Teredinibacter turnerae T7901: one gene and its partner. The protein of the gene in region 1 interacts with the protein of each later gene in a pairwise test. Links are inferred from orthologs where the notes say so. Each region holds a gene or a part of one and is shown on either strand. Other genes may lie near its edges.

The links.
Region 2: the proteins of lysA (region 1) and TERTU_RS19685 interact in binary tests that used the Escherichia coli proteins (3 or more experiments, as listed by UniProt). The link is inferred for Teredinibacter turnerae T7901 from one-to-one orthologs.

Annotation. Positions count from the first base shown.
Region 1 is NC_012997.1:4,615,638-4,618,837, forward strand. Bases 54-2,927 are described here. They hold lysA (diaminopimelate decarboxylase), read left to right. Parts: upstream 54-794; coding sequence 795-2,060; downstream 2,061-2,927. Other genes in these bases: TERTU_RS18520 (hypothetical protein), read left to right, coding at 54-276; lptM (LPS translocon maturation chaperone LptM), read left to right, coding at 612-785; dapF (diaminopimelate epimerase), read left to right, coding at 2,060-2,890; TERTU_RS18535 (DUF484 family protein), read left to right, coding at 2,887-2,927. Also shown: more of TERTU_RS18520, read left to right, coding at 1-53; more of TERTU_RS18535, read left to right, coding at 2,928-3,200. UniProt on the Escherichia coli protein: Specifically catalyzes the decarboxylation of meso-diaminopimelate (meso-DAP) to L-lysine. Is not active against the DD- or LL-isomers of diaminopimelate.
Region 2 is NC_012997.1:4,905,855-4,909,094, reverse strand. The notes cover bases 230-3,143. They hold TERTU_RS19685 (response regulator transcription factor), read right to left. Parts: upstream 2,078-3,143; coding sequence 1,382-2,077; downstream 230-1,381. Other genes in these bases: TERTU_RS19675 (DUF6316 family protein), read right to left, coding at 2,838-3,059; TERTU_RS19680 (Spy/CpxP family protein refolding chaperone), read left to right, coding at 2,208-2,672; TERTU_RS19690 (sensor histidine kinase), read right to left, coding at 230-1,382. Also shown: more of TERTU_RS19690, read right to left, coding at 78-229. UniProt on the Escherichia coli protein: Response regulator member of the two-component regulatory system CpxA/CpxR which responds to envelope stress response by activating expression of downstream genes including cpxP, degP, dsbA and ppiA.

The DNA of each region.
Region 1 (3,200 bases):
ACACCCGGCCAAGGGCTGGTGATACTGCAAGACCGCAGTGGGGGAAACCTGCCAGCAACAGTTGGCGAATGCGGGGGCGACGAATGTAAAGCTGTGCTGTTTGCGATAGGACGTCAACTAGTCGTGGAGACAGTCGCTACTGTCGGGTATGTTCTCGCTCACAATGCCTATGCAGATGCCGCACGCGCGCGCGACTGTAAAACCAAAACCCAGCAAGTCGAAAATGCCGGCGCGCCCCGTAAAATCATGGAAGAGGACCTTGGCAACTACCTGTAAGCGAACAAACCTCATGTCTGAGTAAGGATGGTTGGCCGCCCGCTTTAGCGGCCACTCCCAACCCAAAAAAATGTAACAGTCTTAAACGAAGTGATACCACGCCCCTCCTCTTAATCAAACATTTCGGCGAAGAACCGCTTGCAAGTTACCGATAAGCTCGCAGGGCTTTGAGCCGTCGCGTTTTCAAATAGACTTTCCGCTAAGCGTTTATGCGTTTTCCAGTGGAATTCCGGATTACCCTTGGCACCTGCTTTCTCGCGGTGATTGAGTTAGGCGGATACCGCGATCCGTTATATACTCGCCTGTTTTAGCAATCTGGCACAGGGAGCCCAACCATGCTTGACCGTTTCGCCGCCTGGACTCGTTTCGTCCTGTTGGCAGCAACCACTAGCACGCTTCTGGCTTGCGGTCAGAGCGGCCCGTTACGACTTCCAGATAAACCTGACGAGGCCCCAGCAAGCTCCACCAGTGAAGTCACCAATACAAGCAACGCATCGGCTCAGGAATAAATAGATACCATGGCGCACTTCAGTTACAACGATAATCAGCTCACGGTGGAGGGTTGTACACTCTCCGCTATCGCCGATACTTACGACACGCCCTGCTACGTGTACAGCCGCGCATCCATTGAACAATCCTACCAGGCCTACGCCAGTGCGCTCGGCGCGCACCCTGGTATGATCTGTTACGCAGTCAAGGCTAACTCGAGCCTCGCGGTGCTTCAGGTGCTTGCGCAACAAGGCGCGGGCTTTGATATCGTTTCTCAGGGTGAGCTTCAGCGGGTACTCGCCGCCGGCGGTAGCGCCGATCGTGTGATTTTCTCCGGTGTAGGTAAAAAAGCTGAGGAGATGCGCTTCGCGCTGCAACAGCAGATTGCCTGCTTTAACGTGGAATCGGCAGCGGAACTGGAAACACTTGCGCAGGTTGCGCAAGCGATGGGTACTACGGCACGTGTATCCCTGCGGGTTAACCCGGACGTGGATGCCAACACCCACCCTTATATTTCCACCGGCCTGAAAGAAAACAAATTTGGCGTTGATATTCAGACAGCACTTGACGTCTACCGTCGGGCGGCCAGCCTGGATGGGATCGACGTGGTTGGGATCGATTGTCATATCGGTTCCCAGTTAACTCAGCTAGCCCCGTTTATGGATGCACTGGACCGTGTCCTGGCGCTGATGGATCAGCTCGCGGAAGAAGGCATCACTATCCGCCATCTGGATCTCGGTGGCGGCCTGGGCGTAACCTATAACAACGAGCAACCCCCTTCGCCCGCAGACTATGTCGGGCAGGTTATTGCCAAACTCGGTGATCGCGCGGTCGCACTGATGTTCGAGCCCGGGCGCTCAATCGTCGCGAACGCCGGCGTACTACTCACCCGAGTGCTTTACTTAAAGCCAACTGAGCACAAAAATTTCGCAATAATTGATGCTGCGATGAACGATAACATCCGCCCCTCGCTTTACCAGGCTTGGCAGCGCGTACTTCCGGTGATTGCGCCCGAAGAAAGCGAACCCACCCAGCAATGGGATCTGGTTGGGCCTGTGTGCGAAACCGGAGACTGGCTGGCCAAGGATCGCGCATTAGCGCTCCACGAAGGCAGCGTACTTGCTCTAATGTCCAGTGGCGCGTACGGGTTTACCATGAGCTCCAATTACAACAGCCGTACCCGAGCTGCCGAAATCATGGTCGACGGCGACAAACATCACCTTATTCGCGCCCGCGAAACCTTTGCCGATTTGGTTCGCGGTGAGCAGCTATTAGGTAGCGAGGACCCTAGCTGATGCGTTTGCGGTTCACCAAAATGCATGGTCTGGGCAACGATTTTGTCATGATCGATGCTATCAGCCAGAAAGTCACCATAACACCCGAGCGCGCCCGCAAGTTGGCTGACCGCCATTTTGGTGTCGGTTGCGACCAGGTACTGGTTGTTGAGTCTCCAGACAATCCAGACGCAGACTTCCGTTACCGTATATTCAATAACGACGGCAGCGAAGTAGAAAACTGTGGCAACGGCGCTCGCTGTTTTGCGGTATTTGTGCGGCAGCGACAACTGACAGCGAAGTCAGACATTGTTGTGGAGACGGCAGCGGGGCTGTTGCGGCTGCATGTGCTTGACGACAACCAGGTCACGGTCAATATGGGTGTACCTGTGCTGGCGCCCGCGCAAATTCCGTTTGTGACACCGCACGAGCAGCCCGAATATCCGCTCCAGCTGGACAACATGGAAATTACTATCAGCGCCGTTTCCATGGGTAATCCGCACGCGGTCACGCTCGTGGATAACCTGGCCAGCTTCCCGGTAAAAACACTGGGGGCACAAATTGAAACTCATGCGCAATTTCCAAACCGAGTCAACGCCGGCTTTATGGAATTAATTTCCCGCCAAGAAGTTAAACTCCGGGTGTTTGAACGCGGCGTTGGAGAAACGCTTGCGTGCGGCACTGGAGCCTGCGCTGCAGTCGTCAGCGGCATTGTCCGCGGGTTGCTCGACACTACAGTTGCAGTTCATCTCCCCGGCGGCAGCCTCAGCATCACATGGGAGGGCGCAGAAAAGCCTGTTATGATGACGGGGCCAGCCAAAGCTGTATTTCATGGACAGGTTAAACTATGAGCGAGTCCATTACGGATAAAAAAGAGCGCCTCACCGAAAAGCAGGTCGCCCACTACTTAAAAACCAATCTCGATTTTTTTAATCGGCATCTCGATTTGCTCAGCGAGCTTCAACTTCCACATGAAAGCGGCAAGGCCGTTTCGCTGGTGGAACGCCAGGTCGCGGTGCTCCGCGAGCGCAATATGGATATGCGCCACCGTCTCAGCCAGTTACTGGATAACGCCCGTGAGAACGACCGCTTGTTCGACAAGACCAAGCGGCTGGTGCTGGCCTTGCTCGAATGCAATGATCTTGGCGATCTGGTCGACGC
Region 2 (3,240 bases), 290 kb from region 1 along the record:
GGCAGCTCTAGAGTCGATAAGGTAGTGGAGAAACTGGTTAATGATTAATGGTCATGGCCCATTGCACATATTGAACGCTAGCGAGGAAGCGTCACAGTGACACACAAGCCGCCCTCCGCGCGGTTGCCAAAATCCAATTTGCCGCCGTTTTTTTCGATGGCGCGACGCGCGATGCTTAAGCCAAGGCCAAACCCTTTTTGCGAGTTCTCTGCTGCAGTTTGAAAAAACGGTTCTGTAACGCGCGCCAGGTGTTCTGGTGCGATACCGCAGCCGCTATCGCAAATTTCTACGGTTGTTGTATGTTCCTGCTCGCTCAATTGTATGTGCACGAGACTGTTTGGTGGCGAGTATTTGCAGGCGTTGTCGAGAAAATTGGTTAAGGCTTTTTGCAGGGAATCCAGAAATCCGGTGTAGTAGATCTGGCGAGTGGTGGCAGTGTCTATTTGAATTTGATGCTCAGGGTAGCGAAAGCGAATATCGCTACATACGTCGTCTACTAAGTCAGTTAGTGATGCTGTTTCGCGATCTTCCGGCAGTTCATGGAAGCGAGCATAGTCGAGAATCTGTTGAATGAGGACATTCATGCGGTCGCATTCGTGATGAATTTTGGCGATGTATTGCGGAGATTCGGGTTTTTTTTCCACGAGCGCGGCGGCGGCTTGCAAACGGGCCAGCGGAGCGCGTAGCTCGTGTGAAACATCGTGCAGAAGTTGACGTTGCCCGTTAATACTGGTAGCGACCTGGTGAATCATATGGTCCAAATCCCGCGCTAATTCGCCAATTTCATCGCCGCGCTGAAGCAGTTTTTTATCCGGGCGGGCGTCAAGATTCCCTCCTGCCACTTCGCGCGAGCGCGCGCCCAGGTTTTTCAGTGGGCGCGCAATCGACCAGCTTAGCAGCGCGCTGGCCAAGGTCGAGGCGATCAGAATTAACACAAATTGGGTGGACCGCAGGCGTTGCAGCATGTCCTTCATAAACAGCGGTTTGCGCGGGAGTTGCGTTTCTACGTTATAGAGCGTGCCGGCGGCGCTGGTGACCTGAAATTGCAGCGTGCGTTCTTCGGTTTGAAACCTGAAGCGGTGTTGGAATACCGGTGTGTTAGTGTCTGCGCGCGTGATGTTCAGTCGCGGCGACGGTTCCTCACCGCGCTTGGGGCCGGGCCCGCCGAAACGGCGGAAGCGCGGCATAGGCTCGCCACTTTCGACGCGATCGATGATTTGTTCGGCAAAACGACGCGCCATCTGCTCATGCAAATTGGTGATTCGCGTCGCTTCCATGTTGCTTACGATGGTGAAACTGGCGGCAAAGATGACCGCCAGATTCACCAGCCAGAAGGTGAGAAATATTTTCCAGAATATTTTGCTAAAACCGAAATTGGGCATCAGTCTGCGGACAATAGTTGGTAACCGACCCCTCGAACGGAGCGAATAATATCGTGAATGCCCGCGTTGGCCAGTTTTTGGCGTATCCGGCTGACGTGCACATCAATGCTGCGGTCGTAGGCGGTGAGGGGGCGATGCAGTACCTGCTCGGTAAGAAATGCCTTGGTCTGGGTTTGTCCCGGGTGCTGCATCAACACTTTAAGGGTGTTGAACTCGGCTCCGGTGAGCTGCAGTGGTGTGCCGAGTGCTTTGGCTTGCATATCCGCTGGACTGAGCTGAATGCCGGCTACGTCCAGCAGGTGTTGATCCCCGCTGGTTGGGTTTTGAGTGCGGCGCAGGATAGCGCGTACCCGAGCAACCAGCTCACGCGGGTTACAGGGTTTAGCCAGGTAGTCGTCGGCGCCCATTTCGAGGCCCAATATGCGATCAATGTCATCACCACGACCGGTCAACATAATTACCGGGGTGCTGTTGCTTGGTCGCAGCCGCTGCAGTACATCCAGCCCGGACAGCCCCGGCATCATAATATCCAGCACGATCAGCTGGCATTCCGGCGGCGAGGCGAGGCGCGTGAGCGCACTTTGGCCACTGTGGGCTTTGTCTACGGCGAAGCCTTCAGCGGTGAGATATTCGCCGATGAGGTCGCAAAGTTCTTGATCGTCGTCGACCAGTAAAATGAGAGGTAAATTTTCCATATCCACAATGTAACGGCTTTAATGCCCACCTGCGAGTCCTTTACGTAACTTTACCGCGGCGTAACCCTACTTAGCATTGCCGGCGAGCATACTGGGACCCATCAAACAACGCCACGTGAAGGAGGCAATGATGAAAGCAAAATGTAAAGCACTGATTGGCGCCGGGCTTATTTCTATGGCGGCTAGCGCTATGGCTATGGGCCCAGGACAGGGTGGTTGTGGCAAGGGCGGTGGTGGCGGTTTCCAAGGCCGCGGGCTGGAGATGATGGAGTACGCCCTGGATCTGACGACCGAACAAAAGGCGCAAATCCAAGCCTTGCGCGACGAGCACGCTGCGGCGCGCGGTGAGCGCGGTCTCGGCAACCCTGCGGCGCTGTCACAGCTCGACCCATCCGCTGCGGATTATCAAACCCAGTTGGATGCGCTCGCGGCACAGGCAGCGGACTCAGCCAAGCAACGGGTGTATTTCCATGCGGAAATGCAGGCCAAAATGCGCGAAATTCTCACCCCGGAACAACTGGAAAAATGGCAGGATATGAAAAGCCGAATGGGTAAACGCGGTCGCGGTGGCTGGCGCTCGGAGGCAGATGAGTAGAATTGTAATCGCGTTTATAAGGCGGGAAAACCCGTCGTTGTGCGACAAATAACGCGTGTTGCACCGTGACGGGTGGTTCGGAACGATGGACTACCTAACGGGTTTCTTCGTGCTAAACAAGCGGGAGAAAAATTCTCCCGCTCAGAATTATTATGATTGCGCGCTTCAGGCGGCGCGACTTGAATAACGGCCCAGGGTTTCGCGAATGGTGGGCTCGGCGTGGATGATAAAGTCGATAAAATCACTGGCACCCACTTCAGCTTCGTGCAGCGTATCGAAAGGGCCAATATCGACGCCCTCGCGGGTGCTGTAGTACCAGTAATCTCCCTTCTCAAAAAAGCGTTTGGAACGCGAAGGCACGGTACCTTCTTCACCAGTTCTGTTCATAAGCTGTCTCCTTGTTTGACATCGATCCCTGATCGATAACTCTCAATCCCCACGGGCAACATGCTTTGGCGCGTCCGATCTACATGCCAACACGGGATAAAACTCCAGCGCGCACGCGCCAAAATGACACATTCATGTCTGCCTTAGGCGAAATTATAGGCAGGGCGCATATGGATGCAGC